4 regions of the Pantoea folii genome follow, and region 3 is predicted to be linked to each of the others. Evidence: predicted binding sites of a transcription regulator. Region 3 holds the regulator's gene; each other region holds the start of a gene.
The links. The regulator CRP, encoded in region 3, controls carbon source genes, mostly activating them, when cyclic AMP is high. The targets are predictions, from matches to a motif close to ATGTGANNNNNNTCACAT.
Positions count from the first base shown of each region.

Region 1: a site for CRP is predicted at 4,236-4,253, ahead of AC1MDE_RS12480 (iron-containing alcohol dehydrogenase). Genes of this name have one in related genera too.
Region 2: a site for CRP is predicted at 4,465-4,482, ahead of mlc (sugar metabolism global transcriptional regulator Mlc). Genes of this name have one in related genera too.
Region 4: a site for CRP is predicted at 2,076-2,093, ahead of epd (erythrose-4-phosphate dehydrogenase). Genes of this name have one in related genera too.

Region 1 covers NZ_JBWXON010000009.1:115,183-121,204, forward strand. Annotated here, with positions in the region: gene AC1MDE_RS12465 (MFS transporter) at 1-918, opposite strand, end outside; gene AC1MDE_RS12470 (phosphoglycerate dehydrogenase) at 1,069-2,022, opposite strand; gene AC1MDE_RS12475 (dihydrodipicolinate synthase family protein) at 2,077-2,961, opposite strand; gene AC1MDE_RS12480 (iron-containing alcohol dehydrogenase) at 2,979-4,127, opposite strand; gene dtnK (D-threonate kinase) at 4,317-5,588, shown strand; gene AC1MDE_RS12490 (D-threonate 4-phosphate dehydrogenase) at 5,581-6,022, shown strand, end outside.
Region 2 covers NZ_JBWXON010000002.1:152,587-158,608, reverse strand. Annotated here, with positions in the region: gene osmV (osmoprotectant ABC transporter ATP-binding protein OsmV) at 1-565, shown strand, start outside; gene AC1MDE_RS04235 (nucleobase:cation symporter-2 family protein) at 802-2,172, opposite strand; gene bioD (dethiobiotin synthase) at 2,352-3,053, opposite strand; gene mlc (sugar metabolism global transcriptional regulator Mlc) at 3,159-4,376, opposite strand; gene AC1MDE_RS04220 (LysR family transcriptional regulator) at 4,512-5,408, opposite strand; gene AC1MDE_RS04215 (MFS transporter) at 5,503-6,022, shown strand, end outside.
Region 3 covers NZ_JBWXON010000022.1:44,932-50,953, forward strand. Annotated here, with positions in the region: gene AC1MDE_RS21795 (hydrolase) at 1-458, shown strand, start outside; gene AC1MDE_RS21800 (YheU family protein) at 461-679, shown strand; gene AC1MDE_RS21805 (phosphoribulokinase) at 741-1,610, shown strand; gene AC1MDE_RS21810 (OsmC family protein) at 1,654-2,058, opposite strand; gene crp (cAMP-activated global transcriptional regulator CRP) at 2,362-2,994, shown strand; gene AC1MDE_RS21820 (YccS/YhfK family putative transporter) at 3,053-5,128, shown strand; gene argD (bifunctional acetylornithine/succinyldiaminopimelate transaminase) at 5,129-6,022, opposite strand, start outside.
Region 4 covers NZ_JBWXON010000003.1:94,421-100,442, forward strand. Annotated here, with positions in the region: gene pgk (phosphoglycerate kinase) at 1-815, opposite strand, end outside; gene epd (erythrose-4-phosphate dehydrogenase) at 867-1,886, opposite strand; gene tkt (transketolase) at 2,240-4,231, opposite strand; gene loiP (metalloprotease LoiP) at 4,505-5,260, shown strand; gene AC1MDE_RS05550 (YidB family protein) at 5,310-5,720, opposite strand.

The DNA.
Region 1 (6,022 bases), on a different contig from region 3:
GCGCGTGGCGGTCAGTGACAGCACTTTTTTGTGCACCATGCGATCCGATGCCCAACCGGCCAGCACTTCAATCACCATGCCGCAAATCAGCGGCAGTGCAGCCACCATCCCCATCTTGAGGAAATCCATGCCTTTATCTTTCACCAGATAAGTCGGCAGCCAGGTGATAAAGAAGTATGAGGTGTAGTTGATAGTGAAGAAGCCAATGCACATTGCCCAGATATTGCGGTAACGCAGCAGCTTGTACCACTTCATCGGACGTACGCTTTTGTCGCCGTGTTTCTGCGCCTGGCCATCACGAATAAAGCGCACTTCGTCCTGACTGATCGCTTTGTGATCTTCCGGGTTTTCCGCATAGATAAAGTACCAGGCGATCACCCAGAACACACCGAGTGATCCAATCACCAGGAAGGTGATGCGCCAGTCGAACATGGCGATCATAAATACGATCAGCGGCATGGCCACGGCACCACCAAACTTCGAGGCGCTGTCGAACAGGCCTGAAACGGTGGCACGTTCACGATCCGGGAACCAGCGCGCGGTTATCCCGGCGTTGCTCGGATAGGCGGCGGCCTCACCGACACCCAGCGCTAAACGCAGCGCCAGTAGAGATTTAAAGCCGGTTGCCAGGCCCATCGCCATGGTAGCAATTGACCACCAGGCCACCGCAATACCAAGACCTTTTTTCTGACCGAAGCGATCGGCAAACCAGCCTGCCGGGATCTGCAACAGCGCGTAAGACCAGAAGAACGCTGCCATGATAAAGCCCATCATCTCGGGATGAATGTCGAGCTCTTTGATCAAATGCGGGGCAGCCGCAGAGAGTACGGTACGGTCAATATAGTTAATGGCGATCGCCAGCCACATCAGGCCAGCAATCCACCAGCGAATTCGGGTAGAGCGAGAGGTGTTGTTCATAATATTTTTTCACCTTCCCGGCGTCTTTCGCGCTGTCGCGGCGTTGACTGCAATCATCCACCCCACATTCGGGGGACAGATGACCTTGTCGCTGGCGTCAGCACCAATGACTGGGGATTAAAATTTGGATTAAGTAGGGTTTTGAGAAAATTAATCCAGCCCGTTCATAACATTTGTCGGGCGCTCGCCCTGTTTGATGCACTGCACAATCTGCGCGACGCAACGTTCACCAATGGCACTGATGGCACCGTCGGTGTAACCCGCGATATGCGAAGTCGGGATAAAGTTGCTGAGGGTGAACAGCGGATGTTCCGCCAGCGGTTCCTGCTCAAACACATCGGCGGCCGCGCCAGCGATGACGTTGTCCAGCAGCGCCTGATACAGATCCTGCTCATTGACGATGCCACCGCGTGAGGCATTGATCAGGAATGCACTCTTCTTCATGCGCTTGATGCGCGCAGCATCGAACAGATTCTGGGTTTTATCGGTGAGCGGCTTGTGCAAGGTGATGAAATCGCTGCTTTCGGTCAGCTGATCGAGGCTGACGAATTCGATGCCATGCTCGGCGGCAAATTTTTCATCCGGATAAAAGTCGAAAGCAATCACGCGCATGTTGAAGCCTTTGGCACGCAGCGCAACCTGTTTACCGATATTCCCGAGGCCGATAATGCCCAGCGTTTTGCCATATACATCGGTGGCAAAGATGCGCGGCCAGTTACCGGCACGGGTTCCAATTGCAGCCTGGGTAATCTGGCGTGCGCTATTCAGAATCAACGCGAACGCGAAGTCAGCCACGGCATGTTTATTGGCATCCGGCACATTGGTGACGTAAATGCCGCGTGCGCGGGTGGCATCCAGATTGATGTTGTCGACGCCCACGCCATGCTTACACACGATCTTCAGCTGAGGTGCTTTTGCCAGCAGTGCTTCATTCACATCGGTAAAGGCAACGATCATCGCCACGGTCTCGGCCAGATGCGGTTCCAGCGCGCTAAGCGGTGCATCGGCGGGCAGGGTGATCAGCTCAAAACCCTGCTGTTCCAGCGCATCAATAGGCGCAGCGTCGTATTTGGCGAAAGACGGTGAAGTACAGATAACTTTCATAGCGTTTCCCAATCCTGGTGTTGGAACGGGCAGCAACCGCTGCCCAATCGGTCTTTACTGCAGGTACTGATTCACGATCTGGCGGATCTTCTGCTCTTCTTCGGCAGAGAAGCTCACCGCATAACGGCTGTTACCCACATCTGAACCCAGCAGTGAAACAGCTTTCTTAACGGTGGCCGGTGGGAAACCGACGCTGTAGAGATCGGTACGCAGGCCTGTAATGTTTTCCTGCGCCTGACGCGAGCCTTCAATGTCGCCCGCGTGGAAACGTGCCCAGATAGCGTTGATCTCTTTCGGTGCCACGTTGGCGAGACCCGAAATACAGGCAGTACAACCCTCAACAAAGCCACGGTGGATCAGCGAGTCAGGGCCGGTCAGCACGTTGAAGTTTTCCACGCCTTCAGCGGCCTTCAGGAAACCGCTCAGGCTCTCATAGCTGCCCGCACTGTCTTTGATGCCGATAATGTTGGGATGTGAAGCCAGCGCACGCACGGTTTCCGGCTGTAAGGTGTTGCCGGTGCGTGCAGGGATGTTGTACAGATACAGCGGTACTTCAATCGCATCTGCCACCGCGCGGTAGTGGGCAATCAACTCTTCCTGCTTCAGCGGCACGAAATACGGAGTGATCACCGAAACCGCATCCACGCCCAGTTTGGCGACTTGTTTGCCGAGGCGGATGGTTTCACGGGTAGAGATCTCACCGATGTGCGCCACAACGGGGGCAGCGCCGTTCACTTCATCGACGCAGGTTTCGGTAACCGCTAACTTCTCCTGCTCGTTGAGCACAAAGAACTCACCGTTGGTACCGCCGCAGAAGATGCCGTTACCCGCGCTGAGCTGACGTTGTACCTGCAGGCGCTGAGCCGCGGGATTAAACGCACCTTCACTGTCAAAGGTGGTGACGATGGCGGTTAATACGCCCTGAATTTTCTTGCTCATGATTCCCTCATTAATCCTTAGTGATTCAAAGCCGGAAACAGCGTCAGGTAGACGTTTCGTACGTCATCGGCGCTCACTTTCATCGGTACATTCTTCATCAGTCGCTGCACGTCGAGCGCGGCTTCAACCAGATACGGCAGGTGATCCGGGCCGATACCCAGTTCTTCCAGACTGGCAGGCAGTTTGAGACGTTTCACCAGCGCGGCAAAGTACTCCACCAGCGCATGCGATTTGGCTTCTACATCCAGTGAGGCATCGGCGTCCGGCAGCAGATCGTAGGCCTGCGCAAATTTGCTCACGGCGGCGGGGCGCACAAAGCGCATGCACGGTGCCAGCAGAATGGCGTTCGCCACGCCGTGCGGCAGATGATATTTGCCTCCCAGCGGATAGGACATCGCATGCACCAGATGGGTACCGGCGTGGGCAATCGATGCGCCACCGTAATAAGAAGCCCACAACATATTCAGGCGCGCTTCCAGATTGCCCGGTTCGGCAATGGTGGTCTCCAGGCTGGCAAACAGCTTTTTCATGCCGATCAGCGCATAGTTATCACTCACCGGATTGGACACGGTGGCGGTAAAGCACTCGATCAGATGACACAGTGCATCGATACCAGTGGAAGAGGCGATATGCGGCGGCATGCTGGTGGTCAGTTCAGGCACCAGTGCGACATAATCGGGCAGCATCACCGGAGTGATGATGCCAACTTTGGTCTCTTTCTCTGGGATCGCCAGGATTGCGTTTGGCGTGGCTTCGGAGCCGGTACCGGCGGTGGTCGGGATCAACAGTGACGTGGTGCGGATCAGCGGTTTCTCTCCGGCCAGCAGGGCATCCAGTGTCGGCGCGCCATCAACGCACAGAATCGACAGCAGTTTGGCGACATCCAGCACGCTGCCGCCGCCCACGCCGATCACCAGATCGACGTCGGTAGAAGGTAGTGCGGCAACAATGGCGGCGACATCGTGCTGGCTTGGCTCCGGCGGCACGCTGTTGACGATGCTCAAACTGCTGATCTGCTGTTTCAGCTGCGCGATCAGCGACTGAACCGCTGGAATGCCTTCGATATTCTTGTCGGTGACCAGAAGCGCTTTGTCTTTACTCTGCAGTAAATAGCTGAGGTCATTAAGCGCCTGGAAGCCACTGATCACGGTGCTGTTGATATTCATTTCATACCCTTATCGCGGTTTTTTCGTACTAAATGATTAATTTTGCTCATTCAGTGCGGGTTCTGTCACTATAGTGCCTAAATTTATAGGACAAATTGATTTCAAATAATTTGATCTTGCTCACATATAATCAATCATGATTGAATATAATCAATCTCAACACGGCGAACTGCCGGCAGAGGAAAGAGAATGACTTCACAGCCATGGAAAACACCCGTCTTAGTGATCGCGGATGATTTTACCGGTGCCAACGACGCCGGCAGCGGACTGGCGCGAGCAGGTGCAAAGGTGCATGTGCTGTTTGATAGCAGTACAGCCCACGATGCCAGCAGCGCCGATGTGCTGGTCATCAGCACCGACAGCCGTGCAGTCAGTGCAGCAGAAGCAGCGCATCGTACAACGCTAGCATTACAGCAGCATCAGGCGATTGCCCAGGATGGCTGGCTGTTTAAAAAGATTGATTCCACGCTGCGCGGCAATCCGGGCGCAGAGATTGAGGCCGCATTGCACGCCAGCGGAAAAACCTTAGCGCTGGTGGTGCCCGCTGTGCCGAAACTGGGCCGTACCACGCGTGAAGGTGAAGTCTGGATCAACCAGCAGCGTCTGACGGACACCGAATTTGCCAGCGACCCGAAAACCCCGGTGACCAGTAGCCATGTGTTAACCCGCCTGCACATGCAAAGCGATCTGACCGGTGAAACTCTGGACCTGGCAACGGTGCGCAGTGGCAAGCTGGCACAGGTGCTTGCCAGTAGGCAAGGCTTAGTGGTGCTGGATGCCGAGCAGGATGCTGATATTGCGCTGATTGTGGCGGCGGCGGCGAGTTTACCCGCACGACCCTTACTCGCAGGCGCTTCCGGATTAGGTGATGCATTGGGCGAATATCTGGCGACGCGTCCGGCCAGGCCGGTGCTGGCCGTGGTGGGTTCGATGAGCGCCATCGCGCAGCAGCAAATCGCCCGCCTCGCGACCCAACGTGACATTCGCATTATCGATATTGATATCCGTCAGCTGTTTGCTCAGCCCGCGTGGCCGCAGGCTGTCGAGTGGCAGCAAGCGATGCAACAGGCTTTACGCGACGGCGCACACTGCGTAGTGCGCACCACACAGCATGCAGAGCAACGCCATGAGATTGAACAGCTGTGTCAGCAACATCAGGTGTCACGCCAGGAGCTGGGAGAACGCATCTGCCACTTCCTCGCCCAATTGACCCACAACGTTTGCCGCCAGGCCTTGCCTGCCGGGTTGTATCTTTCGGGCGGCGACGTGGCAATTGCCGTCGCACAAGCGCTCGGCGCCAGTGGTTTTCAGATTCAGGGCCTGGTGGCGGGCTGTGTGCCGCACGGGGTTCTGCTAAATAGCGAATTACACCTGCCGGTGATGACCAAAGCGGGTGGCTTTGGTGACGAAAACACCCTGATAGAAGCCATCCGTTTCATTGAGGAGAAGTCGAGTGAATAAAATTATTGCGGTGACCATGGGCGATCCGGCGGGCATCAGCCCGGAGATCATCATTAAAGCGTTAGCGGAAGGCGACCTGGCGGGGATCCCGGCGGTGGTGGTCGGCTGTGCCAGTACGCTGCGTCGGGTGATGGGATTGAACATTACGCCGCAGGCTGAATTACGCGTACTGGATAACGTCAAAGATGCGCATTTCGCACCGGGCATCATCAACGTAATTGATGAACCGCTGGCCAATCCAGAGGCGTTAAAACCGGGTGTGGTGCAGAAAGAAGCCGGTGATTTGGCCTGGCGCTGTGTGAAACGCGCCACCGAACTGGCACTGGCCGGGGAAGTGCACGCAATCGCGACAGCTCCACTCAATAAAGAAGCACTGCACTCAGCAGGGCACATTTATCCGGGACACACCGAACTGCTGGCGCAACTAACTAACA
Region 2 (6,022 bases), on a different contig from region 3:
GAAAACCGTAATGCTGGTAAGCCATGACATCGATGAAGCACTCAAACTGGGTGACCGCATCGCGGTGTTTGGACAGGGCAAAATCGTACAGTGCGCCAGTCCCGATGAGCTGTTGGCAAAACCCGCCAATGATTTTGTTGGATCATTTGTTGGCCAGGACCGTACGCTGAAACGCCTGCTGCTGGTGCAGGCGGGCGACGTCACCGATCAGCAGCCAACCATCACCGTGCAGCGCAGCACGCCGTTGCAGGAGGCGTTCGCCACCATGGATGACAACGACATGCGATCTGTCACCGTGGTAGATAATGATGGCAAGCCGCTGGGCTTTGTGAAACGTCGCGAAGCGCGTAATGCCGCCGGACGCTGCGAGGAGATGCTGCATACCTTTAAAGTGACGGGTAAGGCCGAAGAAAATCTGCGCGTGGTGCTTTCCAAGCTGTATGAACACAACACCGTCTGGATGCCGATCGTCGATGAGGAAGGACGCTACAGCGGTGAGATTTCGCAAGACTATATCGCGGACTATCTCAGCTCGGGACGTACGCGCCGCAGACTGAATCCTTAACCAATCGCACAATGGCTGAATCTTAAGGCACAGTGCACGGCAGCCCGAGTCCAGACAAACCGCACGACAGCTAACACGTTGGAAGAGGCGGCAGAGGAGTAAAGCGTCCTGCGCCAGGGATGGCGCGGGCCGAGCCCCAGGGATGGTTTATGGCGTCTTTACGATCTGCCGCCTCTTCCGACGTACGCACAAACTCACAGACAGCGGTTTAGATCCCCACCTCTCCTAACGCAAAATCAGTGATTTTCCTCCACCGCACCGACAACCCGCTCATCTCCCCGCTCCGATGGCAGCACGATATTCAACAGCATCGCCAGAATGCCACCCGTGGTCACCGCATGACCAAACAAATTACTCACTAACGGTGGCAACTGCTTCAACACCTCGGGTACCGCTTCCACACCCAAGCCAATACCAAAGGACACCGCGACGATCAACATCTCACGGCGTCCCAACGTGGATTGCGTCATCACCCGAATGCCTGCCGCCACCACACTGCCAAACATCACCAGAGTGGCACCGCCGAGAACTGGCGCTGGAATTTGCTGCAGCACATTGCCGATCACCGGAAACACGCCCAACAGCAACAGCATCACGCCAATCACCATGCCAACATAACGGCTGGCCACGCCGGTCATCTGAATCACACCGTTATTCTGCGCAAAGGTAGTATTAGGGAATGCCGAAAACATCGCGGCGAACAGACAGCTAATCCCATCAGCCAAAATGCCGCCCTGCAAACGACGTTGAAAACCGTCGCCCTCAATGGGTTGCTGCGAAATCAGGCAATTCGCCGTCAAATCCCCTACCGCCTCAATCACGCAAATCACCGACACCAGCGCAATCGGCACGAAAATGCTCCAGCTAAAATCGAAACCAAAGCGGAAAAATGAAGGCAAAACCAGCCAGTGACTGGACATCATCGGTTTGATGGGCAGATGGCCGGTCAGTGCCGCCGCCAGACAGCCAACCACGATACCTGCCACTACCGCGAGAAGGCGCATCCAGCGATTCTGCGAACGGTTAAGCACAATGATCACCAGCAGCGTCAGCCCGCCCAGCGCCAGATTTCCTGGCGCACCAAAGTCAGCAGCATTATGGCCGCCTGCCCAATCGGTGATGCTCACTTTTATCAGGCTGATGCCGATCAAGGTAATCACCGTGCCGGTCACCACTGGCGTCAGCACTTTCCGCAACGGCGCTACGCAACGGCTGATCAACATCGGAATAAAAGCTGCCACGAAGTTACAGCCCATGATCATCGCCATGATTGCTTCCGGTGAACCGCCCTGCGCTTTCACCATCAAACCGCCAGATAAGATGACGCCGAGAAAAGCAAAGCTGGTGCCTTGCAGGCAAATCATGCCCGCCCCAATCCCCATAAAGCGACGCGCCTGCAGAAATGTCCCTAAACCGGAAACCAGCAAAGACATGCTGATCAGATACGGAATGTAAGTCTGCAATCCGAGGATTGAGCCAATAATCAGTGGCGGCGTAATGATCCCTACCACGCTGGCAAGGACGTGCTGCAACGCAGCGAAAAAGGCGGGAACAGGACCAATACGGGCATCAAGCCCATACAATAAACCTTTAGGGGAGTGCGACATGTGTGTGCTCCGGCAGAATATTCATCAGCATGGCTGATGCATGATTCACGCCATTGGCACTCACATTGAGGAAAAAATTTATAACCGCATGATTATAAGCTGATTTAAGCAGAGCGATCTCGGATGCTGAACCCGAAACCTTAGATTCAGCCACCGATCATTTGCATCGCTTCGTTTCATCATGCCGCAGGCTGTGCACTATCAACGTGCATTAATGCCTCATCCAGCAGGGAAATGTCCAGATAACCACTCAGCTCACGCTGCTCGGCACGCGGCAGATAAGGCAACTCACCCAGCAGCGGTGCGCCTAGCTTTTCACGCAGAACATCAATGATTTCAGCGTAATGTGCTAATCCCGGATTAATACGGTTGGCGACCCAACCTGCTAAAGGCAGCCCATCACCTACGATGGCATTAGCAGTCAGTAAAGCATGGCTAATGCAACCTTCTTTAATGCCCACCACCATGACGACCGGCAGTTGTTCCTGTTGAACCCAACTGGACAACGGCTGCAGATCATTCATCAGACTGCGCCAGCCGCCAGTTCCCTCCACCACCACCCGCGCGGCGCGGCTTTGTAACTGCTCAAGGCTGCGGCTCAGCAACGGATAATCCATTCGCACGGATGCGCTGGTGCTGATTTCATCTTCTTCCAGGGTGATGGGATTCACCGCCTGGTAAGGCAGTTCAAGACCCGATGCCTGCTGCAGCAGCAAAGCATCTTTATTACGCAATCCGTCTGGCGTGTGCTGTGCACTTTTAGCAACAGGTTTGTAGCCTGCTGCACAGAGACCCGCTTTGGCGAAACACTGCAGCAGCGCGCGTGACACGACGGTTTTACCCACCGCGGTGTCGGTACCGGTGACAAAGATTGTTTTCACCTTATTCCTCCTTCGTTGAAGCGATGTGTAACCTGCGAAGAAGGCAGTTTAAGGAAATGTCTCGGATGGCAGATTGCGTTAGCGCAAACTTAAGGCGAGCAGTGATTAGCCTTGCAACAGTTTTACCAGCAAATGGCCGCTATAAAGTGAGTCTTTGATCAGCGCGGCGGCACCAAAAGTGCCCGGATCGCTAAAGCTGGTAGGGGCAAGTTGGATCTCATGACTGTATGCGGGTAACGCCTGCTGACGAATGGTGCTGCTAACGGCAGGAAACAGCACCTCAGCGGCTTGATTAAGCGGAGAACCAATCAGGATTTGTTGGGGATTGAAGATATTCACCATCATTGCCAACATGCGACCAATGTGGTGGCCGACACCGGCAATCACATCACGCGCCAGTCGATCGCCCTGCTGCGCGGCTGCGCATAAACTGGCGATGGTTAGCGGTTCCCGATGCAGCAAACTGTCGGGTTGCGAAGATAAACGCTGGGCCGCCAGCTGCAATAAACTGCCTGTGCTGGCCACGGTTTCCAGACAGCCATGATTACCGCAGTAACACTGCTGGCCGTAAGGATCGATCTGCGTATGCCCAATTTCTACCAGCGCACGACCTCGTTTGTGCAAAAGCTGGCCCCCGCTGATCACACCCGCACCAACCGTTTCATCAATCACTATTTGAATAACATCCTGCGCACCGCGCGAAGCACCGAACAGCGCTTCGGCCAGCGTCCAGGCGGAGATGTCATGTTGCACAAATACCGGTAAACCCGTGAGCGAGGAAAGTGTTTCACCTAACGGCATTTCCTGCACGTCATAGCCCGGCATGCGATGCACCACACCCGATGCCGCGTTAATTAAACCGGGTAAGGTGATGGCAATCGCGGTAAGACGCTCAAGTTTGTTCTGATGGCGGACGAAGAAGTCATTAACCATTTGCTGCAGCGTTTGCAGCAGCGGCTGGTCGGCGCTGGCAGGCAGTGGCAGTCGATCTTCCTGCAACGCACGGCTGCTCAGATCGCGCAGCGTTAACGTGATCTGTCCCGGTTGAATACGGATGGCAAGATAGTGCCAGGCGAGGGTATCAAGAATCAAACCAATGGCCGGACGGCCACGGCTGCCTGGATCCTGGAACTCGGTTTCCTGCACCAGATGCGCATCGAGCATTTCACGCACAATTTTGGTGATGCTGGCGGGTGCCAGCTGGGCACGTTTAGAAAGCTCAATACGCGAAATCGGGCCGTAAAGGTCAATCAGTCGGTAAACCACACCTGCGTTGGTCTGTTTTATTTGGTCAATGTGGCCAGGCTGACTGTCCAGATTCACGCCCTGCTCCCGGATATTTTCGCGCTTCTAAATAAACAGCAGCTATGGTGATGCAGATTGGCAGGCAGCGTCAAATATTTGATTAGAAATGTGATTTATCGCACATAAAGATCGGGCCAATGATCATCAGACGATTTAAATTTCGGCATTTTGCATCATCAATTGCATCATATTGTGCATTTGCGCAGTGGGTTGCCGCGTGGCTGACCAGACCAGCCAGACTTCAGAAATGGCATCGTGCTCCTGCAGGGGAATCCACACCACATCAGCTAGTCGCGCACGCCGAAATGAGGCCGGCAATATGGAAACACCCAATCCGGTGGCGACCAGACCGAGAATCGTCATCGCCTCGCCCACCTCCTGAGTAATAAAGGGTTTGATTTGATAACGGTGCAGCAGCGCCAGTGTTTCTCCGTACAGCGCGGTACCCCCCTGTGGATCAAAAAACACAAAGGGCTCGTTGGCCAGTGCCTGAATAGAGATCGATTCGGCATCCGCTAGCGGATGTGCCCAGTGCACCAGCGCGCACAACGGCTCGCGTAACAGCACCCGATGCTGTAAATCGCTTGGTAACGGCGTGTTGCGCATCACCCCCAAATCCAGCCGACCTTCGTGCAGCGGTGCTAACTGCTGACGCGTGTTATTTTCCTGCATCGAAATGTGCACTTCCGGCCAACGCTGACGAAATTGATAAAGCGCATCCGAGACCAGACCGGTGAAGGGTGCGGAAGAGGTGAAACCAATACGCAGCTCGCCTTCCTGTCCACTGTGCACACGCGCTGCCCTACTGGCGGCTTGTTCAACCTGCAGCAAAATGACGCGCGCATCCTGTAAAAACAACTGACCGGCAGGTGTGATCTGCACGCTGCGATTAGTGCGGGTAAACAGCTGTGCGCCAATCTCCTGCTCCAGCTGCTGAATCTGTTGGCTGAGCGGCGGTTGGGAGATATTCAGCCGCTGCGCCGCGCGGCTAAAGTGCAGCTCTTCCGCAACGGCGATGAAATACCGCAGATGGCGCAACTCAATATTCATACTTTAAACGTCTCATTTGAGATTATTAATATATTGTACAACCTATTCCCATTTTCCTACAGTACTCAGACCGTTTCTCATCTAAGGATATTCCGTGAGTCGCTCTTCCCAGGCAGTGACAATTCGTGAAGACGAGTTGTCCGCTAAGCCTGATTCAGCCGTAGCCTCCTCCGAATGGATTGAACGTGGATCGCCGCAGTTTATGCGCGTCACGCTGGCATTATTCTCCGCTGGATTGGCCACCTTCGCGCTGCTGTATTGTGTGCAGCCAATTCTGCCCGTGCTGTCACAACAGTTTGGTGTCTCTCCCGCCGAGAGCAGTATTTCATTGTCACTCTCAACGGGGTTGATGGCGTTAGGCTTGCTGGTGACCGGCCCGTTATCCGATGCGATTGGGCGTAAATCGGTGATGGTCACAGCCTTAATGCTCGCTGCCATTTGCACGTTGATCTCGGCCACCATGACCAGTTGGCAAGGCATTTTGATGATGCGTGCACTCATCGGGCTGTCTCTCAGCGGCGTGGCAGCGGTCGGTATGACCTACTTGAGTGAAGAGATACATCCCCGCGTGATTGCCTTCTCGATGGGACTATATATCAGCGGTAATTCCATTG
Region 3 (6,022 bases):
CCTGTAGTGAAAAGCTCGATGCTGGCTTTTCTCGTTTCTATCAGCACTATTTACTGACCAAGCTGAAACAGAACGCTACGCGTAAACTGCTGGCCTGGCCCGGCACACTACCGGTGGAACTGAGCCAGTTGCGCGCATTTCGCCGCATTCGTGAGTTTGATGATGCGATTACCGCACGGGCGCACGGTTTTCTGGATGCCAACGACTATTATCAACGTGCCAGCGCTATGCCGCTGCTCACGGGCGTGCGCAAGCCGCTGCTGATCATCCATGCCAAAGACGATCCCTTTATGACCGATGCAGTAATCCCGCAGCCGGCGCAACTGTCGCCTTCCATTGAATATCAGCTGACACAACAAGGCGGGCACGTTGGCTTTGTTGGCGGTACGTTAATGAAGCCGAAAATGTGGCTGGAACAGCGTGTGCCTGACTGGCTTTCAACCTATCTGGATGTGTGATCGTGATTATTCCCTGGCAAGAACTTGAAGTCGCAACACTGGAAAACCTGATTGAAACTTTCGTGCTGCGCGAGGGAACCGACTATGGTGAGCAGGAGCGCAGCCTGGAACAAAAAGTCGCCGACGTGCGCCGCCAGCTGGAGCGCGGAGACGTTGTGCTGGTGTGGTCGGAACTGCATGAATCCGTCAACATTATGCCGAAAGGCGAGTTTCGCGGTTAATGCACCGCGCAGTAATTCGTGGTAACAATGCTCATCGCCCGACTTCACAGGGAGTTCTGTTATGTCAGCCAGGCATCCAATCATTGCCGTGACCGGTTCCAGCGGTGCCGGTACCACGACCACCAGCCTCGCCTTCCGTAAGATTTTCCAGCAGCTGAATCTGCATGCTGCGGAAGTGGAAGGTGACAGTTTTCACCGTTATACCCGTCCAGAAATGGATATGGCGATCCGTAAGGCACGCGATCTGGGCCGTCATATTAGCTACTTCGGTCCGGAAGCCAATGACTTCGGGCTGCTGGAACAGACGTTTAAGCATTACGGAAAAACCGGGCTGGGTGAGTCGCGCAAATATCTGCACACCTACGACGAAGCGGTGCCGTGGAATCAGGTGCCGGGCACCTTTACGCCCTGGCAGCCGCTGCCGGAAAACACTGACGTGCTGTTCTATGAAGGATTACACGGTGGCGTGGTTACACAGCAGCACAACGTCGCCGAGCATGTCGATTTGCTGGTCGGCGTGGTGCCGATTGTCAATCTGGAGTGGATTCAAAAGCTGGTGCGCGACACCAGCGAGCGCGGCCATTCCCGTGAAGCGGTGATGGATTCAGTGGTGCGTTCAATGGAGGATTATATCAACTTCATCACGCCGCAGTTCTCGCGCACCCACATCAACTTCCAGCGTGTACCTACGGTGGATACGTCAAACCCATTTGCCGCACGTGAAATTCCCTCACTCGATGAAAGCTTTGTGGTGATTCACTTCCGTGGACTGGAAGGCATTGCTTACCCTTACCTGCTGGCGATGATCCAGGGCTCGTTCATTTCGCATATGAACACGCTGGTGGTGCCGGGCGGCAAAATGGGGCTGGCAATGGAGTTAATCATGACGCCACTGGTGCAGCGGCTGATTGAAGGTAAACGGATTGAATAATCCAGAAATTCTGTAGCGGCGGCCGTTTGGCCGCCCACTTATGTTATCGCTCAATCACTTCGTAACTGTGCGTCATTTTCACACTATTGCCGAGCATGATCGCCACCGAGCAATACTTCTCCGCCGACAGATCGACGGCCCGCGCCACCGCTTTATCGCTTAGCGCTGTGCCGCTAACGATAAAATGCAGGTTGATTTGCGTAAAAATACGTGGCGCTTCTTCCCGGCGCTCGGAGGTGAGTTTCACCTCGCAGTCAGCCACATCATTTCGGCCTTTTTGCAGGATCGATACCACGTCAATCGCGCTACAGCCGCCTGCTGCCATCAAAACCATCTCCATCGGGCTTGGCGCTTTGTCACCCGAGTTACCGTCCATTAATACCTGATGGCCTGATGAGGATTCTCCGAGAAAGGTCAGCCCTTCCACCCATTTCACTCGTGCCTGCATTATTCTTTCTCCTGAAGTGGCGGTTTTGCCGCCAGAGTACGCTTTCACTTGATAAACAGCAATCCAGACTCTTCCGCCTGTTGCTGAAGCGAGACAACAGAAGACAGCTTGCAAAAGCTGTGCTACAAACAGTGCTGAAAATATTTTCGTCATCACAGACGAAGGCGGGAAGAATCAAAAGCGTAGCTTAAGAATCACCCGGAAATAATTTTCCTTTACTGGAAACGCTCGACGATTACACCGCCTGACAGGGAAAACTGCCCCCTGTGTTTTGGGCACGATTACAACAGAGGATAATAGCGAATGGTTCTCGGCAAACCGCAAACAGACCCTACACTCGAATGGTTCCTGTCCCATTGCCATATTCACAAATATCCGTCCAAAAGCACGCTCATCCATCAGGGTGAGAAAGCGGAAACGCTGTACTACATCGTGAAAGGTTCCGTTGCGGTTCTGATCAAAGATGAAGAAGGCAAAGAGATGATCCTCTCCTACCTCAATCAGGGAGACTTCATCGGCGAACTCGGCCTGTTTGAAGAAGGCCAGGAACGTAGTGCCTGGGTACGTGCTAAGACTGCCTGCGAAGTGGCTGAAATTTCCTACAAAAAATTCCGTCAGCTGATTCAGGTAAACCCGGATATTTTAATGCGACTTTCGTCGCAAATGGCGCGTCGTCTGCAAGTCACCTCCGAGAAAGTGGGCAACCTTGCCTTCCTCGATGTGACGGGCCGTATTGCGCAAACACTGCTTAATCTGGCGAAACAACCCGATGCGATGACGCACCCCGACGGGATGCAAATCAAAATCACACGTCAGGAGATTGGTCAGATCGTGGGTTGCTCACGCGAAACCGTGGGTCGTATCCTGAAAATGCTGGAAGATCAGAACCTGATCTCCGCACACGGTAAAACCATCGTCGTCTACGGCACCCGCTAATTTCTTATCACCCACGGCGTGATGGCAACATCGCGCCGTTTTTGTTTGCGATGAGCTGATGTGGCGCCGAATCATCTATCATCCTGAGGTCAACTACGCACTGCGGCAAACGCTGGTGCTGTGCCTGCCTGTGGCACTAGGCTGGCTGTTTGGCGATCTGCAAAAAGGCCTGCTGTTCTCCTTAGTGCCTGCCTGCTGCAACATGGCGGGTCTCGATACCCCGCATAAACGCTTCTTTAAACGCCTGATTGTCGGCGGCTCCCTGTTTGCCACCGCCAGTTTTCTGATCCAATTTCTCACCAGTGACGCCATTCCGTTACCGCTGATCCTGTTTGTGCTGCCGCTGCTGATAGGCGTGACCGGCGAAATCAGCCCGCTGCACGGTCGCTTGTTGCCCGCCACACTGATTGCCGCCATCTTTAGCCTCAGCCTGGTAGGACGCATGCCCATGTGGGTGCCGCCGCTGCTGTATATCGGCGGCACGCTATGGTATGGCCTGTTTAACTGGTTCTGGTTCTGGCTGTGGAAAGAGCAGCCGATGCGCGAAACGCTCAGTCTGCTGTATCGGGAACTGGCGGATTACTGCGATGCCAAGTACACCTTGCTGACGCAGCTCACCGATCCGGAAAAAGCGCTGCCGCCGCTGCTGGCGCGTCAGCAAAAAGCCGTTGACCTGATCACCACCTGCTATCAGCAGATGCACATGCTCTCTGCCAGCCGCGATAACAGCCACAAGCGCCTGACGCGGGCTTTCCAGGTGGCGCTTGATTTGCAGGAGCACATCTCGGTGAGCCTGCACCAGCCGGAAGAAGTGCAAAAGCTGGTCGAGCAGAGTCACGCCGAAGCGGTGATCCGCTGGAATGCCAAAACCATCTCTGCGCGTCTGCGCCTGTTGGCCGATGCCATTCTCTATCATCAATTGCCCGATCGCTTCCACATGGAAAAGCAGCTCGGCGCGCTGGAAAAAATTGCGCGCCAGCATCCCGACAATCCGGTGGGCAACTTCTGCTATTACCATTTCAGCCGCATCGCCCGCGTGCTGCGCACCCAGAAACCTTTATACACCCGTGACCTGATGGCCGATCGCCAGCGCCGTTTGCCGCTGTTCCCGGCGCTGCGCAGCTATCTTTCGCTCAAGTCCGCTGCATTGCGCACCGCGGCTCGTATTTCGGTGATGCTGATGTTCGGCAGTGCGCTGGCGCTGTTCTTTAATATTCCCAAGCCTTACTGGATTCTGATGACCATCATGTTTGTCAGCCAGAATGGCTACAGCGCCACACGAGTGCGTATCCAGCACCGTGCGCTGGGGACCTTTGCCGGATTGCTGATCGCCGCAGGATCGCTACGGCTCGAAGTGCCCGAATCGATCACCCTGCTGTTTATGCTGGCCATCACCCTCGCCAGCTATCTGGTCACGCGCAAGTATTACGGCTGGTCGATGATTGGCTTCACCGTGACGGCGGTGTATTCGCTCCAGCTGTTGTCGCTGAACGGGGCGCAGTTCCTGCTGCCGCGCATGATGGATACCCTGATGGGCTGCCTGATCGCCTTTGCCGGTATGATCTGGCTGTGGCCACAGTGGCAGAGCGGATTACTGCGCAGCAACGCGCATGATGCGCTGGAGGCTTATCAGGAAGCCTTGCGGATGTTGCTGGGGCCGGAGCAATCTCCTGAAAAGCTGGCTTACCAGCGCATGAAGGTCAATCAGGCGCACAATGCACTGTTCAACTCACTGAATCAGGCATCGAGCGAACCGGGCTTCAACGCGCAGTACCTGAAAGATATGCGCATGTGGGTCACCCACAGCCAGTTCATTGTGGAGCATATTAACGCGATGACGATCCTGGCGCGTGAGCACACCATGCTGACGCCGAAGCTGGCGGAACGCTATCTGCAATCCTGTGAAATTGCGCTGCAGCGCTGTCAGCAGCGACTGGCGTATGACGGGCCAGGCAATGACAGCAATATTCTGGAAGCGCCGGAGAATATGAATGAAGGGCCGGTAACGATTGTCGAGCAGCATGTGAAGCGCATCCTGCAACACCTGAATGTGATGCACACCATCTCTTCACTGGCCTGGAGCCAGCGACCACATCACGGCCGCTGGCTGAAAGTTTTACGTCCGAAAGGATGATTACGCCGCCAGCACTTTCTCAATCGCTTGGGCGAAACGCGCCATCCCTTCTTCGATGTCAGTCGGCTCGATCACCAGTGACGGCACAAAACGAATCACATCAGTGCCTGCGGTCAGAACCATCAACCCTTCTGCTGCCGAGGCATTGAGGATATCGCGCGCTTTACTGGCGTGCTGTGGCTTCAGCGCTGCGCCAATCAGCAAACCTTTGCCGCGAATCTCACTGAAAAGATCATATTTGCTGTCAATCGCCTGCAGTGCCTCAACGAACTGCTGACGACGAGCTTCCACGCCACCCAGCACTTCTGGGGTGTTGATGATGTCCAGAGCCGTTTCAGCAATCGCACAGGCCAGCGGGTTGCCGCCGTAAGTGGTGCCGTGCACGCCGGGCGCCATCACTGAGGCGATTTCATTGGTGGTCAGCATCGCACTCACCGGGAATCCGCCGCCCAGCGCTTTGGCGGTGGTGATGATGTCTGGCTTGATGCCGTAATGTTCGTAGCTGAACAGCTTACCGCTACGACCCATGCCGCTCTGCACTTCATCCAGCACCAGCAGCGCTTTATGCTCATCGCATAGTGCACGCAGGCCCTGCATGAACTCTTGAGTTGCCGCCACCACGCCGCCTTCGCCCTGAATCGGCTCGACAACAATCGCGCAGGTATGATCATCAATCACCGCTTTTACCGCATCCAGATCGTTAAACGGTACATGGACGATATCTGCCGGCTTTGGACCAAAGCCGTCGGAGTATTTAGGCTGGCCGCCAACGGAAACGGTAAACAAGGTACGACCGTGGAACGCGTTGTGGAAGGCGATGATTTTGCTTTTGAACGGGCTGTGTTTTTTGCAGGCGTAATAACGCGCCAGCTTAAAAGCAGCTTCGTTAGCTTC
Region 4 (6,022 bases), on a different contig from region 3:
TTCACGGTTGCCGGGGCAGTTTCAGAGAATTCCGTTCCGACGCGAGAGTCGGTTGGAACCGGAATGCCGTGCTCATCACGCAGCTTTTTCGCCGCTTCAACGAAGTCCGGTTCGTACAGTGATTTACCGACGTTGTTGTCGATAGCCACGAAGGTGTTAGCGATACCGCCACCAACGATCACGGTGTCAGCGATTTTCACCAGAGACTGCAGCACGTCGAATTTGGTCGATACTTTAGAACCACCAACAACCGCCACCAGCGGACGCTGTGGGTTGCTCATGACTTTACCCAGCGCTTCCAGCTCAGCAGAGAGCAGCGGGCCAGCACAAGCGATAGGGGCGAACTTGCCCACACCGTGGGTTGAAGCCTGCGCGCGGTGCGCAGTACCGAAGGCATCCATCACGAACACGTCGCACAGGGCGGCATATTTCTTCGACAGCGTCTCTTCGTCTTTCTTCTCGCCTTTGTTAAAGCGCACGTTTTCCAGAACCACCAGCTCACCCGCGCCGACTTCAACGCCGTCGAGGTAGTCTTTTGCCAGGGTAACGGTGGTGCCGTTCAGTTTGTCTTTCAGGTAGTTAACAACAGGCAGGAGTGAGAACTCTTCGTTGTATTCACCTTCGGTCGGACGACCCAGGTGAGAGGTAACCATCACTTTCGCGCCCTGTTTCAACGCCGCTTCGATGGTAGGCAGAGAAGCACGGATACGTGCATCTGACGTCACTTTCCCTTCTTTCACTGGCACGTTGAGATCGGCACGGATCAGAACGCGTTTACCAGCAAGATCCAGATCGGTCATCTTAATTACAGACATGGTGAACCCTCTCGTTGATTCTCATAAGTTTTGCCAGACGCAGTCCGCGTCTTACCTGAAACCGCTTGCGGCCATTGCTAACGTGGTGTCGATCATGCGGTTAGCAAAGCCCCATTCGTTGTCACACCAAACCAAGGTCTTGATCAGGTGATGACCACTGACCCGCGTTTGCGTGCCGTCCACTATGGCACTGTGCGGATCATGGTTAAAATCTACTGAGACTAACGGTAATTCCGTATAGTCAACTATACCACGAAACGCCCCTTCTGACGCGTTTTGCAGCAACGCATTGACCTCACACGCCTTCACGGCTTCACGTACCGAAACGCTCAAATCAATGGCTGTCACGTTGATGGTGGGCACACGGACAGCGATGGCTTCGAAGCGGTCATTAAATTTCGGAAAAATACGGGTAATGCCCGCAGCAAGACGCGTATCCACCGGAATAATCGATTGGCTGGCGGCACGGGTACGACGCAGATCGCTGTGATAGGCGTCAATCACCTGTTGGTCGTGCATTGCCGAGTGAATCGTGGTCACGGTGCCCGATTCAATACCGAAGGCGTCATCCAGCAACTTGATCACCGGAATAATGCAGTTGGTGGTGCAGGATGCGTTGGAGACAATGCGGTCAGTTTGTTTAAGAGCTTGTTCGTTAACGCCGAACACCACGGTGGCATCCAGGTCATTACCGCCCGGGTGCGAGAACAACACCTTCTTCGCACCCGCTTGCAGATGTGCTTCGCCATCTGCGCGGCTGCCATACACGCCGGTGCAATCCAGCACGATATCGACGTTCAGTTCCTGCCATGGCAGTGCATCGATATCGGCCAGGTGCAGAATGCGGATGGTGTCGTCGCCCACGAACAGCTGATCGCGCTCCTGGCGCACATCCCAGGCAAAGCGGCCATGGCTGGTGTCATACTTCAGCAAATGCGCCATGCCGGTGGCTTCAGCCAGTTCGTTGATCGCCACCACGGTAATTTCAGCGCGGCGGCCGGTTTCATACAACGCACGCAGCACATTGCGTCCGATACGACCAAAACCATTAATTGCTATGCGAACGGTCATCTCACTTCCTGCCACAACACCCAAAAAAACGTGCCAAATACCTTGAGCGTTTCGCTGCGTTTTGTACAGGGAATTATTGCCCGCTTAACGTTGCAAAATGATGCCACTCAATTGCAACTGAAACGGTTCAGCTAGAATAAAGCATGCGCGGAATAACAGGAATGATTGCGATCAATTGCGCTGCTGATTATTGGATCTACGTCACATATTTCGCATGTAAAAATTATTACTGCAGGAATAATTGAAGCGTTTCAGGTTGAAGGCGGGGTCTGAAATGAAAAAAGGTGCGCATAAAGCGCACCTTCGTTGGCGATCATCTAACCTGTCGGGCCGCCCTTGATGGCGACCGCTGATTACAGAATAGATTTCGCGGTGTTCACCACGTTCTCAACGGTGAAGCCGAACTCTTTGAACAGCAGCTCTGCTGGAGCAGACTCACCGAAGGTGGTCATGCCAACTATAGCGCCGTTCAGGCCGGTGTATTTGAACCAGTAGTCTGCGATACCCGCTTCGATAGCCACACGTGCAGCAACTGCTTTCGGCAATACAGATTCACGGTAAGCCGCGTCCTGTTTGTCGAAGGCATCGGTTGAAGGCATTGAAACAACGCGCACTTTGCGGCCTTCGCTGGTCAGCTTGTCATAAGCGGCAACGGCCAGTTCCACTTCTGAACCGGTAGCGATCAAGATCAGCTCTGGCGTACCTTCACTGTCTTTCAGCACATAACCACCGCGTGCCACGTTTGCCAGCTGCTCAGCGGTACGATCCTGCTGCGCCAGGTTCTGACGAGAGAAGATCAGAGCTGATGGGCCGTCAACGCGCTCGATAGCGTATTTCCAGGCAACCGCAGACTCAACCTGGTCACATGGACGCCACAGGCTCATGTTTGGAGTCACGCGCAGGCTGGCCATCTGCTCAACCGGCTGGTGCGTTGGACCATCTTCACCCAGACCGATTGAGTCGTGGGTATACACCATGATCTGACGAATCTTCATCAGTGCAGCCATACGTGCCGCGTTACGCGCGTATTCTACGAACATCAGGAAGGTTGCAGTGTACGGCAGGAAACCACCGTGCAGCGCCAGGCCGTTAGCGATCGCGGTCATACCGAACTCGCGCACACCGTAATGGATGTAGTTACCGGCTGCATCTTCGTTGATTGGCTTAGAACCAGACCACATGGTCAGGTTGCTTGGCGCCAGGTCAGCCGATCCGCCCATGTATTCCGGCAGGATCTTACCGAACGCTTCAATCGCGTTCTGAGAAGCTTTACGGCTGGCGATTTTAGCTGGGTTAGCCTGCAGCTGTTCGATGAACTTCTGCGACTCAGTTTCCCAGTTAGCTGGCAGCTCGTTGTTGGTACGACGCGTGAACTCAGCAGCCAGTTCAGGATGAGCAGCAGCATACGCAGCGAACTTCTTATCCCATGCAGATTCTTTTGCCTGACCGGCTTCTTTAGCATCCCACTGCGCGTAGATGTCTGAAGGAATTTCAAACGGCGCGTGGTTCCAGCCCAGCTGCTTACGGGTCAGTGTGATTTCGTCGTCGCCCAGTGGTGCGCCGTGCGAATCGTGGGTGCCGGCTTTGTTCGGAGAACCGAAACCGATGATGGTTTTGCACATCAGCAGTGAAGGTTTGTCTGAAACCGCTTTGGCTTCTTCGACTGCTTTCTTGATGGCGTCAGCATCGTGGCCGTCTACGCCACGCACTACGTGCCAGCCGTAAGCTTCGAAGCGAGCGGCGGTATCGTCAGTGAACCAGCCATCAACGTGACCATCGATTGAGATGCCGTTGTCATCATAGAAAGCAAGCAGTTTACCCAGTTTCAGGGTACCGGCGATGGAGCACACTTCGTGTGAGATGCCTTCCATCATGCAGCCGTCGCCCATGAACACGTAGGTGTTGTGGTCTACGATGTCATGGCCTGGACGGTTGAACTGTGCCGCTAAAGTGCGCTCAGCGATGGCGAAGCCGACTGCGTTAGCGATACCCTGGCCCAGTGGACCGGTGGTGGTTTCAACGCCAGCGGTGTAGCCGTATTCTGGGTGGCCTGGAGTTTTAGAGTGCAGCTGACGGAAGTTCTGCAGCTCGCTCATCGGCAGGTCATAACCGGTGAGGTGCAGCAGGCTATAAATCAGCATTGAGCCGTGACCGTTAGACAGCACGAAGCGGTCGCGATCTGCCCACAGCGGGTTAGTCGGATTGTGGTTCAGGAAGTCACGCCACAGCACTTCGGCGATGTCCGCCATGCCCATAGGGGCACCAGGATGTCCCGATTTGGCTTTCTGTACTGCATCCATACTTAACGCGCGAATGGCGTTGGCAAGCTCTTTACGAGAGGGCATCTTCTACTCCAGGTCGGATTAATGCTCCGCCGCGCTTAACGTATTGTAATTAATCAGTTATCAGGCGAAGCGAGAAAAAAGTCGCACATCAATGTACATGAAAATCGGGGCAAAAGTACATGCGTCGACGTGCTAAATAGCGGGTAAACGGTTGCAATTCGGGGCTTGTCTGCTAGCCAGTGAACAGGATGCGCGCTATAACCAAAGCGTTTGAACACCGATCTCAATTTCAGGTGTTTGTTTTCTCTACCTTGTTACGCAAAGGACCTCTCAATGAAAATCCGCGCCACAATTATTGCTGTGGGAATCGCTTCGCTGCTGAGCGGTTGCGAAGGAATGGACAACAACGCGCTGCTGCAATCCGGCGCGCAGGCTTACCAGGCTTATACGTTGAATGATTCACAAGTGAAGCAGCTGAGCGATCAGTCTTGTGCCCAGATGGACAAAGACAACCAGCTCGCGCCTGCCAACAGTGAATATCAGCAGCGCCTTAACAAAATCGCCGCTGCGCTGGGCGATAACATCAATGGCGTGCCGGCCAACTACAAAGTCTATCTGACCAAAGATGTGAACGCGTGGGCGATGGCCAACGGCTGCATCCGCGTCTACAGCGGCTTGATGGATATGATGACGGATAACGAAGTGGAAGGTGTGCTCGGCCACGAGATGGGCCACGTTGCGCTCGGCCATACGCGCAAAGCGATGCAGGTTGCCTACGCCACCACGGCGGCACGCACTGCTGCGGCCTCGGTGGGCGGCGTGATTGGTCAGCTTTCGCAGTCACAGCTGGGCGATCTGAGTGAGAAGCTGGTCAATGCGCAGTTCTCGCAAACACAGGAGTCGCAGGCGGATGATTACTCTTATGATCTGCTGAAAAAGCGCGGTGTTAATCCACTCGGCTTAGCCACCAGTTTTGAGAAACTGACGAAAATGCAGCAAGGCCAAACGAGTTCGATGTTCGATTCGCACCCGGATTCCGCAGCACGTGCACAGCACATCCGCGATCGTATTGCGGCAGATGGCAAATAATCGGCCATAAAAGGAGCGCCATGTGCGCTCCTCTCTTCAGCTTCAACAGCTAGCGCTTAAACAGATTATCCACCATCGAACCCAAATCCATCTGGTTGTTGTGCAGACTCTGCTCATCCAGTTGACCTTGCGGCGACATCTTATCGATCAACTGCGGCAACAGCGCCGCCAGCGTGCCGGAAGCGCCATTGACATCGGTGCCCAGCTTATCGGCCAGCGACTGCAACTCCTCCTGCCCGAAAGCACTCTGAATCTCGCCGCCACCGACCTGTTGATTGCCGCCGGTACCGATCCACGAACCCAGCACCTCGCCAAGCCCGCCTTGTTGAAACTTCTGCAGCAACACTTCGATTCCGCCCTGCTCCTGCACCCAATTCCAGATCGCCTGCAACTGACCCAACTGATTGCCCTGCCCGTTGCCGTTCCCCAGCGAACCTACTAATTCATCCAGAAAGCCCATGGTGACCTCCAAAGATTCTCTAACCGTAATTAACGAAGCGATTAATGACGTACGCATCAAAGTATAGCCACGCGCAGCCGATAACGAATTGTCACCGTTAAGTTGTTGAGCCGTTGATGCGAGAAGCGTGACAATGGTCTGAACTCGCCAGGCGGGGCCATGTCATAGTGAGCATGGTCTACACTGACCGTTTGTTTTCGGGCGATATCAGAGAGAGTCACCGGAGCACCACATACTATGTTGACCATTCTGATTATTCTCGCCGTCGTTATCGCGATTGTGCTGATTGGCGCGTATCTGGT